DNA from 2 places in the Bacillus lumedeiriae genome. Region 2 is predicted to be linked to the other one. Evidence: predicted binding sites of a transcription regulator. Region 2 holds the regulator's gene; the other holds the start of a gene.
The links. Region 2 encodes CtsR, which represses protease genes until heat stress. Its sites were predicted from a motif close to ATGGTCAATAAAGGTCAAACA; they were not measured.
Positions count from the first base shown of each region.

Region 1 (10,837 bases), on a different contig from region 2:
TGGATACCTGATTGCGGATTAATATCTACCATGATTTTCTCGAAGTCAAGCAGCAAAATCATTTCACCGTTCATTTTAATCACACCGATCACTTGACTGCTGCCTCCTTGATACATATCAGAAGGCTTTTCAATGTCTTTCCAGGAAATTCGATGAATCCTCGTCACGTTTTGAACGTGGAATACAACTTTCTGTTTGTTAAATTCTGTCACAATATACTTGTCTGTCTCTCCTATGCCTTCCCCCGGCAATCCAAGTACTTTAGCCATATTCACAACAGGCAGTACTTCTCCTCTCAGCTGTACGATCCCTTCAATGTGTTCATGAGCATGGGGAATAAAAGTGACTGGCACCGGCTGAATAATTTCTTTTACTTTAATCACATTAATTCCATACTTATTATGACAAACCTCAAACTCAACAATTTCCAGTTCATTCGTTCCACTTTCCAGCAAAATTCCGTTTTCATTGCTCATCGTTACTATCCCCTTATGCTTTTGATTTACCCTCTCACTAATAATGTCGGTTGTTTTTAGAAAATATTTAGGCCGGCACACCGAACGGCGGCTGCTTATGAAACAGTTACTTCTTCTTTTTACGAAGCTGCAGCCAGCCCATTTTCACGAACATAAAAAACATGGCCAGTGCGATCACAGCCATTACAGTAAGAACGATGAAATAGCCATAAGGTACGGAAAGTTCCGGCATGTGCTCAAAATTCATTCCATATACTCCTGCGATAAACGTTAAAGGCATAAAAATGGTTGTAATAATCGTCAAAGTCATCATAATATTGTTCATCTTATCTGAATTGACGGATAAGTAGCTATCCCTTACATCAGAAGAAAACTCACGATATGATTCGAGCATTTCTACTAATTTCATCAGGTGATCGTGTATATCTCCAAAATAAATATGCCGATCCTTCATATAATCAAGCCGAGTTGAATTCAGCAGCCTATACAGAAGGTCTCTCATCGGAATAATTGTTCGTCTCAGCTTCGACATATCATGACGAATATCAAATAAGCGGTCAATTAAATCGTTTCTCGGATTCCTGTCCAACTCCTCATCTATGCTATTTAACGAATCTTCAATATGGTAAACGGGCGGAAAATACTCATCGACAAACCGATCAATCAACCTATGTAAAATAGCAGCTGTTCCTTGCCTAGTTCTTTCATTTTCCATTCTTAAACTTTCCCACGTGTCATTGATTTCCTTTATAGGCTGCTGGTGAACGGTCACTATCATTTCACTGTTCATAAACACCCCCGCTTCTTTTCCGTCAAATGTTTGATGGTCAAGGGCATGAACAAGAAAAAAAGTGTAGCTTTCATAAAAGTCGAGCTTAGGCCGGCCGCTTTGATTATCTAGACAGTCCTCTACCGCTAAAGGATGAAAATGAAAAAACTCTCTTAACAACTTGGCTTCTTTCTTATCTGGATCAAAGAAATCAACCCAGTACCATACCGTATCGTTTGCCTTCACTTCTTCCAGCTGACCGTCAAGCACTAACTCACCATTCGTTTTTAACATACAAATTTTAATCATCTGTCTCCCCGCTGCTTTTCATTTTCAACGCTGTTTGTTTATTCCTTCAATGCTACAATAATTTAACATAGTGAACATAAAAAAGCACTTGGATTCAGCATAAAAACAGGCGTATCCGAATGCTTCTTCTTTTTATGTCTTCTCAAAAGGATTTGTCAAACTCCCCTGTTGATTTTCGCTGGGGCGGTCCATCACTATCGCTCCACTCAACAAAAGAGCAAAACCAACACTAGTCAGGAACTTAGCCTCTCAAAAAAAAGACCTGCCATCCGGCAGGTCTAAAGAAAAGGGGGTTGTGAGTGAGAATCTCCACTTAATCATGCTTAACTATATCATTCCCACTCTCCCGGCTTATTAAACCATAACAACAAACTTTTTTTATTTTTAGCTTCGTTAAACTCACCCTGTTGATTTCCGCTGCAGGCAGTCCGGGAGCCTCCTCGCCGCTGTCGCGCCTGCGGGGTCTCCCGTAAACACACTTTACCGGAAAGAGTCCCGCGTTTTCCACTCCAATCAACAAAGCGGCACTATCAACAATGGTCATTAACACCGCCTTTTAAATAGAGCGAATCATTCCGCCATCCACTAAGAAACTGCTTCCCGTCATATATGTATTAGCATCAGATGCCAGGAAGGCGACGACATTCGCAAATTCTTCCGGCTCCCCGTAACGGCCCAGAGGTATTTTCTTTTTAATCTGCTCGTCCAATTGTTCGATGGATACCCCCTGCCTTTCAGCATTAATCTGATCAAGGTATTTCAATCGATCTGTCGCAATTCTTCCTGGTGCCACCGTGTTGACTAAAATATTATATGGTGCCAGCTCCTCAGCAAGTGTTTTAGAAAGACCGACAATCCCAGTACGAAACGTATTGGACAAAATTAAGCCTGAAATAGGCTCTTTGATCGAGGAGGAAGCAATATTAATAATTTTCCCTCCTTGATTTTTTAAATAAGGCAGCGCTTCCCGAATCGTCCGAATGTACGATAATAAATTCAACTCAAACGCTTGCTGCCACCTTTCGTCAGTCATGTCCTCAAATGTTCCGGCAGGCGGTCCTCCCGCATTGTTAACTAAAATATGAAGCGCTCCAAATTTCTCAACCGTTTTACTGACTAGTGCCTTAATTTCTTCCGGCTTTGTTATATCACAAACGGTGTAGTCAATCCGCCCTTCATTGCTTCCATCAAGTTGCTGCTTTACCTCTTCAAGTTTGCTGCCGCTCCTGCTGGCAAGCATCACGTTGGCTCCTCCTTCTGCAAATTTTGCAGCAATCGCCTTTCCAAGCCCCTGACTGGAAGCAAGAACTAACGCGGTCTTTCCTTGAAAATCTCCATTCATCTTTATAATCCCCTCCTGTGTATATATGATTATATGATATTTAGAATTTTCTTTCACTTTTTACATCGATCCACCATTTTCCTCATTCCAGTGAAACAACAAAAAAATGGAGCTGTCCCATAAGAGACAACTCCATCAAAAGTGGGGAAAATGAAGATGAAAAGGCTTGAGTAAACCTTACTTGTACTATTATCTATTATTCCCCATTCTGCTCCATTTACATACTTCTTTTACTGCTTTTCTTTTTTAATGATTATTGTAGATTAGAGCGGAAAGCGAGTGCTTCCAGCGGACATCAACATGGGAATTTCGCATAGCCTTTTAATTAAAGACTATTCCGCTAATCCTTCTTTTTTTAACATTTCACTAAGTGTTTGCAATGCTTCTTCTTCATCTGTTCCTTCTGTGCTGATTTGAATCGTTTCATTTCGGCCGATCCCTAACGACATAACACCCATAATTGATTTTAAATCTACCTTTTTTTGATTATGTTCCAATTGAATATCGCTGGAAAAGCGGCTGGCTGTTTGTACTAATAATGTAGCTGGGCGGGCATGAATACCCGTTTCTGCTGTTACCGTAAATTTTTTTTCGATCATGATCCATCTACTCCTTCATTATTGCTTGTTATTAATAGAGTTGCCATGAAGATTGGCTTACAAACGTGAGGCGAGACACCCTCTTTATCTCATTGAAAGAATAGCATGCTTTTTACTGAAAGCTCAACGAATGAGGGGAGAAACAATGAAGAAATTCATTCATCAGCTTCTCGCCTCTTCCATATAGTAATATAAAACGGAACCTCCGCGCTGAGCTACTCCTCTAAAATGTTTAAAATCTTCTCTATTAACGAGCGCACGCCGAAAAATAAGAAAATGTTCTTTACTGACATGGCACTTATCGATTTCACCGTTTTGCAATTGATTCATTAAATCCTCTGCATCAGAGAAAGTCATAGTTCCACTTCTTTCTGAATTTTTTATATTATTAGGCAAAACACTTTACTCTTTTCCATAAATAAGGCAAACTGTAAAGTAATCTATTTGACAACTTATTATAATGAAAGAGTATTTTAACACGATCAATGCTGAGCTATGCTCTCAAAAGCTTAATATAAAAATCGCTAAGAAACAACAGTTATGACTTTTACATTAACCTTCAAAGGAGAGATAAAGAGATGACAATAGCAGAAGTGGGGAATGTGATTGAATTCAGAAATGGACTACAAGGAATCGTAGAAAAGGTCAATGAAAATTCAGTCATTGTTGATTTAACGATCATGGAGAATTTCAGGGATTTAGATTTAGAAGAAAAAACCGTCGTAAATCATAAAAACTATACGATTATTCATTCTTCTGTAAATGCATAATCTTTTGCTGTGGCCCATTTCATCCGAAATGGGTCACAAATCATTTTATCCCCCGCTTAATGAGCATCTCCCTTACTGTAAGAAACACTCCCTGTACCAAACAGGCACTTACTCTTTTTTTATTTCAAAGGATTTTCATTCTATTTTGTACAAGCTTTTGTTAAAATAAGTGCTGTAGTGAAAGAGAGAGGAGTTTAGTAAATGGCGCTTCTTAAAGATTGGCGACTGATTTTTAGTGTAATTGTTGCACATGTGCTGCTATATATGACATTCTCAGATCGCGACATTTTTTGGTATTTATATACGGCCGCAAACCTTTTCTTCATCAGTTTTGCCATTACCAGCGAAAAAATAGATGATAAACAAAAAACAGAAAGCTATTTAAAATACGGAATTTTATCCGGATTGCTTTTATATGCTGTGTTCTTAGCAGGGCATTTTCTTCTTCCCTACCTCCCGTTTTCATGGGATAAACAGGCAGCAAGCATGTATCGTTGGTATTCCCCTCAGTTTTCTTGGCACTATATTGTATTAATACTCGTTTTTATTCCCGGCGAAGAGTTATTCTGGCGCGGATTTGTCCAAAAGCGGCTTGCTAGTTATTTCAATGATTTAACAGCTATACTGGCGGCTTCCGCCCTATATGCTTCCATCTTTATTTACTCGGATAAATGGATTTGGGTGATTGCAGCCTTTATCGCTGGTTTATTCTGGGGAACTCTATATGTATGGAAACGCAGCATTCCGATGCTCATCATCTCTCATCTTGTATTTGATTTATTATTAATTGTGTTGTTTCCTTTATTCTAGGAAACACATGCGGCGCTTGCGCTAAAAAATAAACCGGGCCGATTGGCCCGGTTTATTTTTTCCAAAGTAACACAAGAAAAACTAGACTAATGAAACCAAACAGCGGATATAACAAGCTAAGCAAAGTTCCATATGAGACTTGACTCAACAAAAATCCAGCAGAAAAAATAAGGAAAAGCAAAACGGATGGCGGCCATGACACATGAGTTTGCAGCTGCTGTTTTAAACCGTAAACATTCCCAATGACAGATGTAAATATTTCCCCGTAAATAAGGAAAGCGTAGACGAAGTGAAAGGCCGGCACAAGCTGCTCAACTACTTGTGCCATCGGAATGTCATATTGGGCAAACCCAGGCAATTGAACTAAGCTAACATGACTAGCCAACATCAAACATGTTAATACTGCTCCTCCAAGAAATGCTCCCTGTTTGATCGTCTGCTTATCTTTTATTTCAAAAGCAAGCGGCACTAAAACCGCCTGAGCTAATGCTAAATTAAATGCTGCATAACTAAATGGAGAGGTCCATACTTTCCACGTTTGATCCATTTCTTCCCTAATTAAAACATTCTGCATAAAGCCTGGACTATTTGCAGCCTCTCCCCCCGCGTAAAGATGAAAAAGGACCATAAGCGGAACGACAAACACATTGACGACAAGCAAGCCCGACACACCTTTTCTCATAACTAAAAACCCTATAATGATTGTCAATAAGATGCCGACATTAGCCGGAATATGGAACCTCTCTTGGAACAATGCTCCAGTTCCAGATAGCATAACTCCTGTCACTCCAACGAGCATAAGAAATTGAACGACCGTTGCCGCAAAACCAAACTTTGCTCCGAAAAGATAAGAATTAAACTCTTGAAAAGATTTTGCCTGCAGATCTACCGCCTTCAGCATAATTTTTGCTCCGAGAAAGATAAACAAACAGCCGCTGACTATAATGCCAAATACCCCGTAAAAACCAAACTGAGAAAAGAATTGTACGATTTCTTTACCGGTCGCAAAACCTGCTCCAATAATGGTTCCTATGTAAACAGCTGCGACTTGGCAGGCTCCAATCCATGATCTCAAAGCCATCCCCCGCTTTAAACGTATTATTTTACCTTATGCTTGTCTTTTGCTTTCAAGAAGAAAAAAGAGCTTTTTAAAAAAGCTTGGTTAAACTCTCCTGTTGATTTGCAGAGAAGTCTCACACCTTTCACTCCAATTAATAAAGGAACAGCATCAACAATAATGATTCACATAACCTTAAAAAAAGAATAAAAAATACTTGAAAGTCAAAAAAGGTCAAAGTATAATAAAGTCACAAAGATCAAAGTTAGTCAAAGTCAATAATTACACAAAATCATCCAAGTGACTAGATAAATATAGAAAGGAATGAAGCGTATGTTGTGTCAAAATTGCCTGCAGCATCAAGCAACTATTCAATTCCGCATGAACATGAACGGACAAACTAAACAACTTCGTCTCTGTTCAGACTGTTATCAAAAAAATAAACAAGAGATTGGAGATGGTTCAATGAGCTTTCAATCATTTGGAGGATTCCCTTTTGATGAGTTCATCAAAGGATTCGGTTTTTCTAGTTACGGACAACACATAAACGGACAGCCGGCTTCTGCACCGCCTCACGCGCAGACAAACCGGGGCAGTAACTTCCTGGATCAATTCGGACGCAACTTAACAGATATGGCAAAGACAGGTCTCATTGATCCGGTCATCGGCCGAGAAAAAGAAATTAGCCGTGTCATTGAAGTGTTAAACCGCCGCAATAAAAATAATCCTGTATTGATCGGTGAACCAGGAACGGGAAAAACAGCTGTCGCTGAAGGACTCGCAGTAAAAATTGTCGAAGGTGACGTGCCTGCTAAATTAAAAGGCAAGGAAGTATATGTATTAGATGTTGCTTCCCTCGTAGCTAATACGGGTATTCGCGGCCAATTTGAAGAAAGAATGAAACAGTTAATTACGGAACTGCAAACTCACAAAAATGTTTTATTATTTATCGATGAAATTCATTTAATCGTCGGTGCGGGTTCTGCCGAAGGCTCTATGGATGCCGGCAACATACTAAAACCAGCTCTTGCCCGTGGTGAACTTCAATTGATCGGCGCGACTACTTTGAAAGAATATCGTCAAATTGAAAAAGACGCTGCTCTAGAGCGCCGCTTCCAGCCCATTCAAGTAAGCGAACCAACAGTAGAAGCTGCCATTCAAATTTTATCTGGTCTGCAAAAGCGGTATGAAGCTTTCCATGAAGTGATATTTACACAAGAAGCAATCGAAGCTTGTGCCAAATTGTCTCACCGTTACATTCAAGACCGCTTCTTGCCCGACAAAGCGATTGATTTACTCGATGAAGCAGGCTCAAAATTGAATTTAACGATCAACACACAAGATAAAGAATCAATCAGCGAACGTCTTGCACAAATCACGAAGGAGAAAGAAGCAGCTTTACAAAAAGAAGACTATGAAAAAGCTGCAAAATTACGTGACGAAGAAGCCGCATTAGAGGAAAAATTGGCGGGTACAGAAGAAGCATCGGAACGCCCGATTGTTACGGTAGAACACATCCATCAGTTAATAGAGGAGAAAACAGGAATCCCAGTAGGTAAACTACAGAAAGATGAGCAGCAGACAATGAAGTATTTAGAAGCTCATTTAGCGAAAAAAGTCATTGGACAAGAAGAAGCCGTTAAAAAAGTAGCGAAGGCGATCCGCCGCAGCCGCGCTGGCTTAAAATCCAAAAATCGCCCAATTGGATCTTTCTTATTTGTCGGCCCAACAGGAGTCGGTAAAACAGAGCTGACAAAATCGCTTGCAGAAGAATTATTCGGCTCTAAAGAAGCGATGATCCGGCTGGATATGAGTGAATTTATGGAGAAACACAGCGTGTCTAAGTTAATTGGTTCTCCTCCAGGCTATGTGGGCCATGAAGAAGCGGGACAACTGACTGAAAAAGTGCGCCGCCATCCATACAGCATTATTTTACTGGATGAAATTGAAAAAGCCCATCCAGATGTTCAGCATATGTTCCTGCAAATTCTCGAAGACGGCCGCTTAACAGACAGCCAAGGCAGAACAGTGAGCTTTAAAGATACTGTGATTATTATGACAAGTAACGCTGGAACAGCCATCAAACCTATCACTGTTGGCTTTGAGAAAAATAACGCTGTGAAAGAAAGCTCGATTCTCGATTCACTCGGCAGCTTTTTCAAACCAGAATTCTTAAACCGTTTTGATAATATCGTTGAATTTAAACCACTCGAAAAAGAAGACTTACAACAAATTGTTGAGTTAATGCTCGCTGATGTGAATGACACACTCAAAGAACAAGACATCGTGCTTCACATCGCGGCTGAAGTAAAAGAGCAATTAAGTGAACTTGGCTATCACCCTGACTTTGGGGCCCGTCCGCTTCGCCGCGTTATTCAAGAACAACTAGAAGACGGCATCGCTGACTTCATCCTTGATCATCAAGATACGAAAGAATTGCAAGCGGTCTTGAAAGACAAAGAGATTCTTATTGAAATGGCCTAATAAAAACAGAGACTGACCCAAAAGGTCGTTAAAAACGACTTTTCAGGTCAGTCTTTTCCTTCAGATTCTCTTTCTTGGATATTATTGGATGATTTTAGTGAACATAAGAGAAGTTACTCTTCTTACTTCACACTACTATTTTCCACTCAGTTGATTGTAGTGGAAAGCGAAACACCTGGAACGGAAATCAACGGACAAGTTTAAAGAGCTGTACAAAAAAGCTGATGCCCCTCAAAGTTATACTTTTGGGACACCCCCTTCGGACTGCAAGCGCTCCAATCAACAATAATCAGTAACTTAGCCAAAATAAAAGTAATAAAAACCATTCTATTTATCGTTCAACAGCTGTTCTCCCGCTTGATCCAGCCACTTTTCGATCGGTTCAATGACTTTTTCTATACATTGTTCGGTAAATGGGGAGGTTAAACCAGCCCGCTCAACTATTTCAGTAAAGGACAAGCTTCCTCCCACCTTGCAAATGTTTACATAATCTGTCCACGCCGCTTCCCTATCTTCCTTCATGCGCTTCCAAAATTGAAGCGCACACACTTGCGCAAGCGTATAATCAATATAATAAAACGGCACTTCGTAGATGTGGCCTTGACGCTGCCAGAAGCCGCCTGCTTCCAAATATGGAATGCCGTCATAGTCCCGATGAGGCAAATAAGCCTGCTCGATTTCTTTCCAAACCGCTTTTCTCTCAGCGGGCGAAAGATCAGGCTGCTCATATATTCGGTGTTGAAATTCATCCACCGCCGCCCCGTAAGGCAAAAATAAAATCGCCTCACTTAAGTGAGCATACTTATATTTATTTGTATCTTCTTCAAAAAACAGCTCCATCCATGGCCATGTAAAAAACTCCATGCTCATCGAATGAATCTCGCAGGCTTCATACGTTGGCCATAAATATTCTGGAACCGAGAAATGTCGGCTTAAGTACACTTGAAATGCATGTCCCGCTTCATGAGTCAATACGTCAATGTCCCCGGATGTTCCGTTAAAATTAGAAAAAATAAACGGCGAATGGTAATCGGAAATATATGTACAATATCCTCCGCCCGCTTTTCCTTTTTTGGCGACGAGATCCATTAATTCATGACGGAGCATAAATGTAAAAAATTCATCCGTCTCCTCTGAAAGCTCCTTATACATTTTCCGGCCGTTCTCAATGATCCACTCCGCCGGCCCTTTTGGCTTGGCATTACCTGTTGTAAACTGGTATCCTTCATCGTAAAACTTTAACTCTTTTAAACCGATTCGTTCTGCCTGTATCTTTCTCAGCTTATTAGCAAGAGGAACAATATACTTCTTTATTTGCTCCCGGTACCCCTTCACCATATTCGCATCATAATCTACTCTCTTTAAACGAAGATAGCCTAGCTCGACAAAGTTTTGAAAGCCAAGTTTACGGGCGATCTCCGTCCGTACTTGTACCAATTCGTCATAAATCGCATCAAACTGTTTTTCATGATCGGCAAAAAAAGAAAAGCGGGCTTCTGTTGCTTGTTTCCGTACAGACCGATCGGTTGCTTCAGTAAACGGTTCAATCTGAGCTAGAGTCAACACGTCTCCTTGAAACTCAATTTGCGCAGAGGCAACGAGCTGAGTATACTGCGAAGACAGCTTATTCTCCTTTTCTAGCAGCGGAAGAACTTCTTCGGAAAAAGTTTTCACTTGAGCTTCTGCTAAAAGAAACAGCTGCTTGCCAAATTGTTTTTCCAGTTCCTCTCGAAAAGAAGAAGACAACAAGGCTTCATTGATTCGGGATGCGATTCCTTCCATTTTCGGCGAAACCTCATCTATATACTCTTGCTCCCCCTTGTAAAATGAATCATTCGTGTTAATCGTATGCCTAATGTAACATAGATCGGCCATTGTACTAACATGATTGCGAATATCATTCAGCTGGTTCAGTGCCTCTACTTGTTTTTCTACACTCTCTGCTTCTTTGAAATGCTTCAGCCATTGGGCAGTTTCTTTCTCGATTCTTTCTATATCTGGCCGCTCATACATATACTCGTTAAACTTCATATAGGCCACCCCTTTCTTATGGTTCACTTGCTGCCGTTCTTTCCTCTGCATACAAATTATGAATAAATCACCTTCCAATTATGATCAGCCTCTGCCTTGATCGTTCCATGCCTTTTTATATAATCTGCAAGCAATTCCGCCATGTCTGTTTGTATTTCTTTTATCACTTGTTTACCTTTAAACATCCAGT
Region 1 covers NZ_JAUIYO010000002.1:78,207-89,043, reverse strand. Annotated here, with positions in the region: gene QYG89_RS03975 (chemotaxis protein) at 1-476, opposite strand, end outside; gene corA (magnesium/cobalt transporter CorA) at 583-1,554, opposite strand; gene QYG89_RS03965 (SDR family oxidoreductase) at 2,111-2,896, opposite strand; gene QYG89_RS03960 (phosphocarrier protein HPr) at 3,229-3,495, opposite strand; gene QYG89_RS03955 (hypothetical protein) at 3,658-3,852, opposite strand; gene QYG89_RS03950 (YkvS family protein) at 4,074-4,265, shown strand; gene QYG89_RS03945 (CPBP family intramembrane glutamic endopeptidase) at 4,467-5,075, shown strand; gene QYG89_RS03940 (YkvI family membrane protein) at 5,128-6,150, opposite strand; gene QYG89_RS03935 (ATP-dependent Clp protease ATP-binding subunit) at 6,466-8,616, shown strand; gene QYG89_RS03930 (M3 family oligoendopeptidase) at 8,944-10,647, opposite strand; gene QYG89_RS03925 (bifunctional metallophosphatase/5'-nucleotidase) at 10,704-10,837, opposite strand, start outside.
Region 1: the regulator CtsR is predicted to act here: its motif matches at 6,353-6,373, upstream of QYG89_RS03935 (ATP-dependent Clp protease ATP-binding subunit).

Region 2 (10,837 bases):
ATTTAGATAAACGGCTAGCATCGAACATCTCAACAAACTCTTCTTTAGAAAAGATTTCTTCTTCTCCAGTTGGAGACCAGCCGAGCAAAGCAATAAAGTTAAATAAGGCTTCTGGCAAATAGCCAAGCTCTTTATATTGCTCAATAAATTGAATAATGGATTCATCACGCTTACTTAATTTTTTACGGCTTTCATTAACAATCAATGTCATGTGGCCAAAAACCGGTGGTTCCCATCCCAATGCATTATAGACGACCAACTGCTTTGGTGTGTTAGAAATATGGTCATCACCGCGTAATACGTGCGACATCTTCATTAAATGGTCATCTATCGCTACAGCAAAGTTGTACGTCGGTGTACCATCCTTTTTCACGATGACGTAATCATTGATTCCATCTGACTCAAAAGACACTTCGCCTTTCACCATATCCGTAAACGTCAGCACTTCTCCAGCAGGGACTTTAATACGAATGCTCGGTTCCCGTCCTTCCGCTTCTCTCGCTGCACGCTCTTCTGCCGTTAAGTGGCGGCACTTACCTGAGTAACCAGCCATATCTTTGCCTTCTGCCTGCTGAGCTTCCCGTTCAGCTTCCAATTCTTCTTCTGTACAATAACATTTATATGCCTTGTCTTCTTCTAGTAATTGATCATAGTATTTCTTATAGATATCGTTCCGTTCGGATTGGCGGTAAGGGCCGTATTCCCCTTCCTTGTCCACACTTTCGTCCCAATCAATGCCGAGCCATTTCAAATACTTCAGCTGGCTTTCTTCGCCGCCTTCAATGTTTCGCTTTTGATCGGTATCTTCAATTCTAATAATAAATTTTCCGCCTTGGCTGCGGGCATATAAATAATTAAAAAGCGCTGTACGCGCATTTCCTATATGTAAGTGGCCTGTCGGACTCGGTGCATAGCGCACACGAATATCATTTGCCATTTCTAACTCCTCCTCTAATCTCGTTCATATAGCTCTATTTATTTTACCATCGCCTGCCTCTAGAGAAAAGAAGATTCATGAGATGACAGACAAAGTCTAGTTTGGACACCCTTAAACTGATTTATTTTCTTTTGCTATTAAAAGGACAACTGCTTGTGCAGCGATTCCTTCTTCCCTGCCGACAAATCCTAACTTTTCTGTTGTTGTCGCTTTCACATTCACTTGTGAAACGTTTGTTTCTAACAATTCTGCTATTCTTTGTTGAACCTGCGCGATATAAGGAGCCATTTTTGGTCTTTGTGCCATAATTGTGCAGTCAACATTTCCTAGGGAATATCCCTTCTCTTTCACAAGCTTCCATACATGCTGGAGCAAAACAGCAGAATCTGCGTCTTTAAACTCTGGATCTGTATCTGGAAAATGACGGCCGATGTCTCCTTCTCCAATCGCTCCGAGACAAGCGTCTGCGATCGTATGCAGTAAAACATCGGCATCTGAATGCCCAATTAAGCCCTTTTCATGGGGGATCTTTATCCCTCCGATAATTAATGGACGATTTTCTGCAAATTCGTGCACATCAAAGCCTTGTCCAATTCTAAACATAGTTTTTTTCTCCTTCAATCTTTATAGTGACTTTCTTTTTTGAATAATAGCTTCCGCGAAAACAAGATCTTCTGGTGTCGTTAATTTTATATTATCATAGTCTCCCTCTACAATTTGCACACGGACATGAATCTTTTCCACCAAAGATGCCTCATCTGTTCCAACGTAATCATCTTTTTGTGCTTGTTCGTGCGCCTGTAAAATCAGCGGCACGCGAAAAGCTTGTGGCGTTTGAACTGACCACAAGCTTGAGCGTTCGACAGTCTCAATTACGGTGCCGCCTTCGACACGCTTAATTGTATCTTTTACGGGAACAGCTGCGATCGCTGCTCCCCCGTCTTTAGCCTTTTCAACCAGCTGTCCTATAATAGAAGCAGTAATAAACGGCCTTGCTCCATCGTGAACGAGAACGACTTCCGCTTCATCTATTTCTTTTAATCCATTGTATACACTTTGTTGTCTTTCACTGCCGCCGTGCACGATCTTCCGCACTTTAGATAGATTGTAGTCACGAACCAAGTTTGAGAATGTCGCCACTTCTTCCCGATGAACAACGAGGATCATCCCGTCGCAATTCGGATCTTCCTCAAAAACTTCCAGCGTGTGGATGATAACTGGACGTCCCTGCAGCAAAAGCAGTAACTTATTTTTGTCTGCCTTCATTCTCGTTCCCCGGCCGGCAGCTGGAATAATTACTTGATAATTCATGTTTCTCCTGCTCCTTTAAAGCGCTTTTTCTACTAGCTTTGGCTTAGCAAAAATCATCCGTCCCGCTGACGTTTGCAAAACGCTCGTCACAATTACATCAATTTGCTTACCGATATATTCGCGGCCACCTTCTACAACAATCATCGTTCCGTCATCTAAATAAGCAATTCCCTGCCGCTGCTCTTTCCCGTCTTTAATAACAAGGACACTCATTTCTTCGCCCGGAATGACTAACGGCTTCACCGCATTAGCCAAGTCATTAATATTAAGCACCTGTACCTTTTGCAGTTCACATACTTTATTTAAGTTAAAATCATTGGTCACAACAATTCCGTTCATTTCCTTAGCCAGCTTGACTAGTTTACTATCCACTTCGTGAACGTCCTCAAAATCCCGCTCAACGATTTCTACCTCTATCGCAATATCCTTTTGAATGCGGTTCAATATATCGAGCCCTCTTCTGCCTTTCGTGCGTTTTAACGTGTCTGAAGAATCAGCAATATGCTGCAGCTCTTCAAGAACAAATTGCGGGATAATTAAGCATCCTTCCAAAAAGCCAGTTTGACAAATATCCGCAATTCTCCCATCAATAATTACGCTCGTATCTAAAATTTTATAGGATTTTTGTACAACAGATGACCCTTCAGATGCGCCAGACTCTTTCTTTTTGCCACTTCTGTTAATTGAAAACAAGCTCGTAATTTCATCACGCTTTTTAAAGCCGACCTGAAAGCCAAGATAGCCTAATAATATCGTTAGGAAAATTGGAGCAACCGTATTTACAATTGGTATTTCTATTGAATTCAACGTGTTCCCTGCTAAAAAAGCTACAATCAACCCTAGAATTAATCCTAAACTGCCGGAAAGAATGTCCGTCAAGGGTGCCGTGACAATTCGGTCTTCCATCCACTTAACAAAATCAATGATGTAGTCCATCACCCAAAATGTCAGCATATAGAAAATAATAGCCCCTATAATTACTGCAACATACGGGTTATTAATTAAGGTTAGATGATCTAAATGAATTAATGCTAATAAGTCCGGAATAAGAATAATGCCTAACGTTCCTCCTAAAATAATAAAACCCGCTTGCACAAGACGTTTCAACATTCTTACTTCACCTCCCTATTAGTAGTATAAACACTTTTTTCCACATGCAGTCGTTTTTTTGCAAAAACATCTCAAGGTCCCAAAAAGAAAAACCAGCACTTATCTGCCAAAAACCAGCTGCAATGCCTCATTAACAGTAGCTACACCGGCCACTTCTACCCCCTCTGGCACTTTCCAGCCTCCAAGATTATTCGCAGGGAGAATGACCCTTGTAAACCCTAACTTGGCTGCTTCAGAGACTCTCTGTTCTATTCTTGACACACGGCGTACTTCTCCTGTTAATCCAACCTCCCCAATGATGCAGTCTGTTTGATTCGTCGGCTGATCCCGAAAGCTGGAGGCGATACTAACAGCAATCGCAAGATCAATCGCTGGTTCATCTAACTTTACACCGCCTGCCACTTTTAAGTAGGCATCTTGATTTTGCAGTAAAAGACCAACCCTTTTCTCTAGTACCGCCATCAATAAAGTCACGCGATTGTGATCAATACCAGTAGCCATTCGCCGGGGATTCCCAAAAACGGTCGGCGAAATCAATGCTTGAACTTCAACGAGTACCGGCCTTGTGCCTTCCATAGAAGCAACAACTGTAGAACCTGAAGACCCTTGTGAACGTTCCTCCAAGAAAATTTCAGATGGGTTTTCTACTTCCTCAAGTCCCTCCTCCTTCATTTCAAAAATCCCCATCTCATTCGTGGAACCGAAACGGTTTTTGACCGCCCTTAGAATACGGTACGTGTGGTGGCGCTCTCCTTCAAAATATAACACAGTATCCACCATATGCTCCAATAATCTAGGTCCAGCAATTGAACCTTCTTTCGTTACATGTCCTACAATGAAAATAGCAATCCCATTTATTTTCGCTATCCTCATCAATTCAGCGGTACATTCCCTTACTTGGGACACACTTCCCGGAGCAGATGTCACTTCCGGATGATAGATCGTTTGAATTGAGTCAATAATAACAAAAGATGGCGAAAGCTGTTCAATCGATGAATGAATGAGCTGCAAGTTGGTCTCTGAATAAATAAAAAGATCTTCTTCCTTTACAGCAAGCCGTTCTGCCCTTAATTTTGTCTGTTTAATGGACTCTTCTCCAGAAATATATAATACCCTGCTTTTATTTGCTGCCAACTGCGCAGAAACTTGCAGCAACAAAGTGGACTTCCCTATTCCCGGATCTCCCCCAATCAGTACGAGTGAGCCAGGAACCACACCTCCTCCAAGTACCCGGTTGAATTCTTTCAATTTCGTTTTTACACGCGGTTCCTGGACCGTTGTCACATCGGTAAGCTTTGTTGGTTTAGACGCCGTTGTCTGCTCTGAATGCATAAACGTCCTTTTAGGCGTCCCTGTAATCGCTACTTCTTCCACCATTTGATTCCATTCTCCACAGCCAGGACACCGGCCCATCCACTTTGCCGATTCATAACCACAAGACTGACAAGTAAATTTTGTTTTTTTCTTCGCCACGTTGATTACACCTCCTCCATTATGCTTAAAAAAGAACTGGCCCATAATAAGAAAAAGGCCAGGCGCCTCCAGCACTGTGTATAGATTCATACTATACACAGGCTTATATAGGAGGAGCCAGGCACTTGTAGGACAGCCTCTTTCTTTATTTTACAGCTGATGGTTCTGCAACTGATGATTCTTGTACTTTCACAATAAACTCATCGCCTTCTACATCCACTAACACATTCTGTCCTATTGAAATGTTGCCTTTTAATAATTCCTCTGATAAGCGATCTTCCACTTGTTTTTGTAATGCACGGCGCAGAGGGCGTGCCCCGTACTCTGGGTCGTAACCTTCATCAGTAATCTTCTCTTTCGCCCGATCAGACAATTCAACAATAATATTTTGTTCTTTAAGACGATTCGTTAATTGATCGGACATTAATGTCACAATTTCTTTTAAGTGCTTTTTCTCTAATGCATGGAAGACGATAATTTCATCAATACGGTTAATGAATTCCGGACGGAATGCCCGCTTAAGCTCCTCCATTACTTTGCCCTTCATATCTTGGAAGTCCTGTTCACCATCCTGGATATTAAAGCCGACAAACTTATTGCGGCGCAAGGATTGGGCTCCTACATTCGATGTCATAATCAATACCGTATTACGGAAATCGACTGTCCGGCCTTTTGAATCAGTTAAACGTCCATCTTCTAATACTTGAAGTAAAATATTGAATACATCTGGATGAGCTTTTTCAATTTCATCTAATAAGATGACTGAATAAGGCTTGCGGCGGACTTTCTCTGTCAGCTGGCCGCCTTCCTCATAGCCGACATATCCTGGAGGCGATCCAACAAGACGAGATGTCGAATGTTTTTCCATATACTCGGACATATCAATACGGATCATTGCATCTTCGTCACCAAACATAGATTCGGCAAGCGCTTTGGCTAGCTCTGTTTTACCAACACCAGTCGGTCCAAGGAAGATGAAAGAGCCGATTGGACGCTTCGGATCTTTTAATCCAGCTCTTGCCCGGCGGACAGCTTTGGACACAGCTTTCACTGCTTCCTCTTGGCCAATTAAACGAGAATGAAGAATTTCTTCAAGGTTAAGCAATCTTTCCGTTTCTGTCTGCGCCAATTTCGAAACTGGAATACCTGTCCAGCTGGACACAACTTTCGCAATGTCATCTAATGTTACTTCACTATTCTCTTTACCTTGTTTTTCTTTCCAATTGTTCTTGGTCCGCTCTAACTCTTCACGCAATTTTTGTTCAGCATCACGAAGAGAAGCAGCTTTTTCAAATTCTTGACTTTGAACTGCGGCGTCTTTTTCATTCCGAATTCCGTCAAGCTTGATTTCAAGTTCCTTTAAATTAGGAGGAGTAGTAAATGAACGCAAGCGGACTTTTGAACCGGCTTCATCAATTAAGTCAATCGCTTTATCCGGTAAAAAGCGGTCAGAAATATAACGATCAGACATTTTTACTGCTGCATCTATTGCTTCATCAGTAATAGATACACGGTGATGCGCTTCATAACGATCTCTTAACCCTTTTAAAATTTGAATCGATTCTTCCAAGGTCGGTTCATCTACTTGAATCGGCTGGAAGCGGCGTTCAAGCGCTGCATCCTTTTCAATGTACTTCCGGTACTCATCAAGCGTAGTGGCACCAATACACTGCAATTCACCGCGTGCTAACGATGGCTTTAAAATATTAGAAGCATCGATAGCTCCTTCCGCCCCGCCGGCACCAATTAACGTGTGAAGCTCATCGATAAATAGAATAATATTGCCTGCCTGACGAATCTCATCCATCACTTTCTTTAGACGATCTTCAAATTCACCACGATATTTTGTTCCAGCTACAACCGTACCCATATCAAGTGTCATGACACGTTTGTTGCGAAGTGTTTCCGGAACCTCGTTATTGACAATCTGCTGAGCAAGCCCTTCAGCAATGGCTGTTTTACCTACTCCAGGCTCACCAATGAGTACGGGGTTATTTTTTGTTCTTCTGCTCAGCACTTCGATAACACGCTGGATTTCTTTACCGCGGCCAATGACGGGATCCAAACTTCCTTCTCTGGCAATCATCGTCAGATCACGCGCGAGACCATCAAGCGTAGGTGTATTCGCATTCGAGGCTGAACCACTCTGATGTCCGTTAGATTCATTGCTGCCGAGTAACTGAAGCACTTGTTGACGCGCCTTGTTTAAACTGACGCCTAAATTACTAAGTACACGAGCAGCTACACCTTCTCCTTCACGGATTAATCCAAGCAGGATATGTTCTGTACCGACATAAGAATGGCCAAGCTTTCTTGCTTCGTCCATTGATAGTTCTGTTACTTTTTTTGCACGAGGAGTGTAATGGACTGTTTGGGTGCTTCCTTCTCCTCTGCCGATTAAGTTTTCGACTTCTTCCTGAATTTTCTCCGAACTAAGCCCGAGTCCATAGAGAGCCTTTGCCGCAATGCCTTCTCCTTCACGAACTAAACCTAACAAAATATGTTCTGTACCAATATTGCTATGTCCTAGACGAAGTGCTTCCTCTTGAGCAAGCGCCAATACCTTCTGTGCTCTTTCCGTAAAACGACCAAACATCATATCCATCCCTCTCCTTTACATCAACAATTTTCTTCCAATTTTAGCCGCTCTCTGATTAAAGCAGCGCGCCGGATGTCCCTTTCTTCAGGACGGAGTGGTCCACCGGCATATTGCTGTAAAAAGCCTGGTTGTGTCAAAATCATCAACTCATTTAAAATACTTCTGGAAACATCGCTAATGTAACCGATGTCAATTCCTAACCTCACATCTGATAAACACTGAGCTGCTTCTTTTGTTTCAATAATTCGGCTATTTGCTAATACACCATAAGAGCGGAATACTTTATCCTCCAAATGGATGGAAGACATGTTGATTAAAGCTTCTCTAGCTGATTTTTCATGAGCGACAATTTGATGAACGATACTTATCAAATCCTCTACTATATCCGCCTCTGACTTGCCAAGCGTCAACTGGTTAGATATTTGGAAAATGTTACCCAAAGCTTCACTGCCTTCTCCATATATTCCTCTGACCACAAAGCCAATTTGACTGATAGCAGGAATAATACGGTTGAGCTGCTTCGTTAAAACCAGCCCAGGCAAATGAATCATCACAGATGCCCGTAAACCCGTTCCGACATTTGTTGGACAGCTAGTTAAATATCCTCTCTGTTCATCAAAAGCATACTGAACATGGGCTTCGATGGCATCATCGAGATTATTGGCCTTTTCCAATGTTTCTTTGAGCTGTAAGCCCGGAGAAAGACACTGAATGCGAATATGATCTTCCTCGTTAATCATGATGCTGATGTCTTCATCTTCTGAAAGAAGAACGGCTCCATGTACAGTAGAATCAGCTAAGTATGGGCTTATTAAGTGTTTCTCTACTAGCACACGTTTCTGCAATGGAGACAAATTTTCCATCGTAAGCAATTCAAGCGAATATTCCTCTTGTACGCCTTCACTGATTTTTCTGCTCATCTCCTCTGCCTCATCAGATTTTAAGAATGAAGGAAAGCGATAATCAGCTAGATTTCTAGCAAGACGGACCCTTGAACTTAAAACAATATCACAATGAGGTCCCTCATTACTCATCCATGAACTGACAGCCTGATTAATAAACCTTTCTAGAGACATCACAACTCTCCTCCTTCAAAAAGCATTTTTTTTTCGAGAGAGCGGATTTGATCACGAATATCAGCTGCCAATTCAAATTCTTCTTGTACAATTGCTTGTTGAAGCCTTGTCTTTAATTCGGCTATTTCTTTTTTCAAATGAAGCGTGCCGCCCATTCTTTCTGGCATCTTCCCTCTGTGCATATTATTTCCATTTTGCAGTCTTTTTAGTATGGGGGCAAGTTGCTCTTGAAAAGCTTCGTAACAATGGGCGCATCCAAACTTTCCTTTATTAACAAATTGCTGAAAAGTTGTTTGACAGTTTTCACACTTTAAGACTTTCTGCTGCGGGTATTGAGTTGGTTTTGACGAAAATGGAGAATCAAGATTAAGTAAACCACCTAGTAAATTGCCAATAGAAAACTCTGGGTGATAAGAAAACATATATTTTTCACTTTTTTCCCTTGCACATTTGTCACATAAGTGAAATTCTGTCTTTTCGCCATTTAATGTTTTTGTAAAATGAAGTGAAGCCGGTCTTTCTTTACATTCCTGACAGATCAAAGCAAACCACCCCCCTTGTAATCATTTATATTTCAAAGCCATTAACATAGAAGTAATCATTCTCGCACGAAGTTCATCTCTATGAGGAAGATCAATATATAATACAGAACGATCAATTACGCTCATCATAAGTTTTGCTTCCCGATTTGAAATGACACCTTCTTCCATCAATCGATAAATTAAGTTTTCAGCAGCTGATTGCGAAACCTGATTTCCTACTAAAGAAACTAATTGCTCAATTAAATCAGATTGATCGTGTACTTTTACTTTTATAATGCGAATATAGCCGCCCCCTCCCCTTTTGCTTTCTACCATGTATCCTTTTTCAATAGTAAAGCGAGTATTAATTACATAATTAATCTGCGAGGGAACACATTGAAATTTTTCAGCTACTTCGTTTCTCTTAATTTCCACGATTTCGCTTCCACTCATCTCAAGAACTTTTTTTAAATAGTCCTCAATAATATCAGATATATTACGCATCAAACCTCCTCCATTTCTGACTTTGACTATATTTGACGTTAATTATACATGAAGGTACGAATCATTTGCAATTCTAATGTATGTACTTAATGATCATTTTTGACGCTTTTCAAGAAATTTAATCGTTCTAAAAATGATATTTCTATATTCCACTTGTTAAAGAAAAATAAACATAAAACAGAAATATTGATTAAGCATTTTCCGTATCCTGGGTAGAAAATTTTAATTGATACCTTAGTTAGGTCCAGTATATTAATTGAAACAAATAATTATAGCAATTCATTAGATTTACAGAACCTTGCGAACGAGAAAGCCCACTAAGGGCACTAGCCTGCCTTTAGGTGTGGGATGACAGTGAGGTTGAATCAGGCTTGTTTTCGGAGGTACCTGATTCTTATTTTTGGACATTAACTCTTCTTGAAACATGCGTTCTGTTGTCATTGTCTTATAGATGAAAAAAGAGGGAGAAGATGTTTGTCACGCATCCTTTTCAAACTTTCTTATCAGGAAACTTTATATGCGGAACTGAGAACGATACAGGGGGAAGCGGCTTCTATCGAGAATGACATCGTCTTATTTCTTCACCCATGGCAACTGGCTGAGTAAAACAGAGATTCAGTTCATTCAAAAACAAACGGACATTCTTCACTCGCAGACTGTTCAGGCAATTGCAGATAAAAAGACAAGAAACTGCGAAAAACGGACAAAAAAAGCCAAATATTTATGGGGAAAAAGGTTTATTATTGTACAAATCGTTTCCGAAGAAAAACGGACGTACATGGATTCCTCACCTCGCTAAAAAATCTTGAATTATGCAACTATGCGGAAGTTGTCTGGCGAAACGGGGCATACTGGTTTTGTTATTCCGTTCCTGTTCCTGAAAAAGACGTTTCCATTTATGACTTTTAAAACGGCAAGGACCGATCTAGGAGAGATTCATGCCGTCACGGCGGCGACGGAAGGCAAAACGCTGAAAAACTTGAGAAGAAAAATGGAAAGATGCAAGTGAAGAAGAGAAATTCACTTCTCAGGAGTTGTTTACCAAAGTTGCGCCTCTTCCCCTTCTTTGAAAGAAAGCAAGCGTGACGTTCGGAAAAAGAATCCCATGGCTTCGGCGGCGAGAATAGTCAAAGTCGAATAATGGCTTAATAAGCTGAGACATGTATCGACAGTTTATAGAAGAAATAGATAGCCTTCCGATCCTAGATAATAAAAAAGAACAGCATTTGCTGTTCTTTTCGTTTGCCTGGCAGCGTCCTACTCTCACAGGGGGAAGCCCCCAACTACCATCGGCGCTGAAGAGCTT
Region 2 covers NZ_JAUIYO010000016.1:63-10,899, reverse strand. Annotated here, with positions in the region: gene gltX (glutamate--tRNA ligase) at 1-937, opposite strand, end outside; gene ispF (2-C-methyl-D-erythritol 2,4-cyclodiphosphate synthase) at 1,049-1,540, opposite strand; gene ispD (2-C-methyl-D-erythritol 4-phosphate cytidylyltransferase) at 1,562-2,248, opposite strand; gene QYG89_RS14370 (PIN/TRAM domain-containing protein) at 2,264-3,358, opposite strand; gene radA (DNA repair protein RadA) at 3,458-4,831, opposite strand; gene clpC (ATP-dependent protease ATP-binding subunit ClpC) at 4,977-7,430, opposite strand; gene QYG89_RS14355 (protein arginine kinase) at 7,451-8,506, opposite strand; gene QYG89_RS14350 (UvrB/UvrC motif-containing protein) at 8,506-9,048, opposite strand; gene QYG89_RS14345 (CtsR family transcriptional regulator) at 9,070-9,534, opposite strand; gene QYG89_RS14340 (hypothetical protein) at 10,094-10,330, shown strand; rRNA gene rrf (5S ribosomal RNA) at 10,776-10,837, opposite strand, start outside.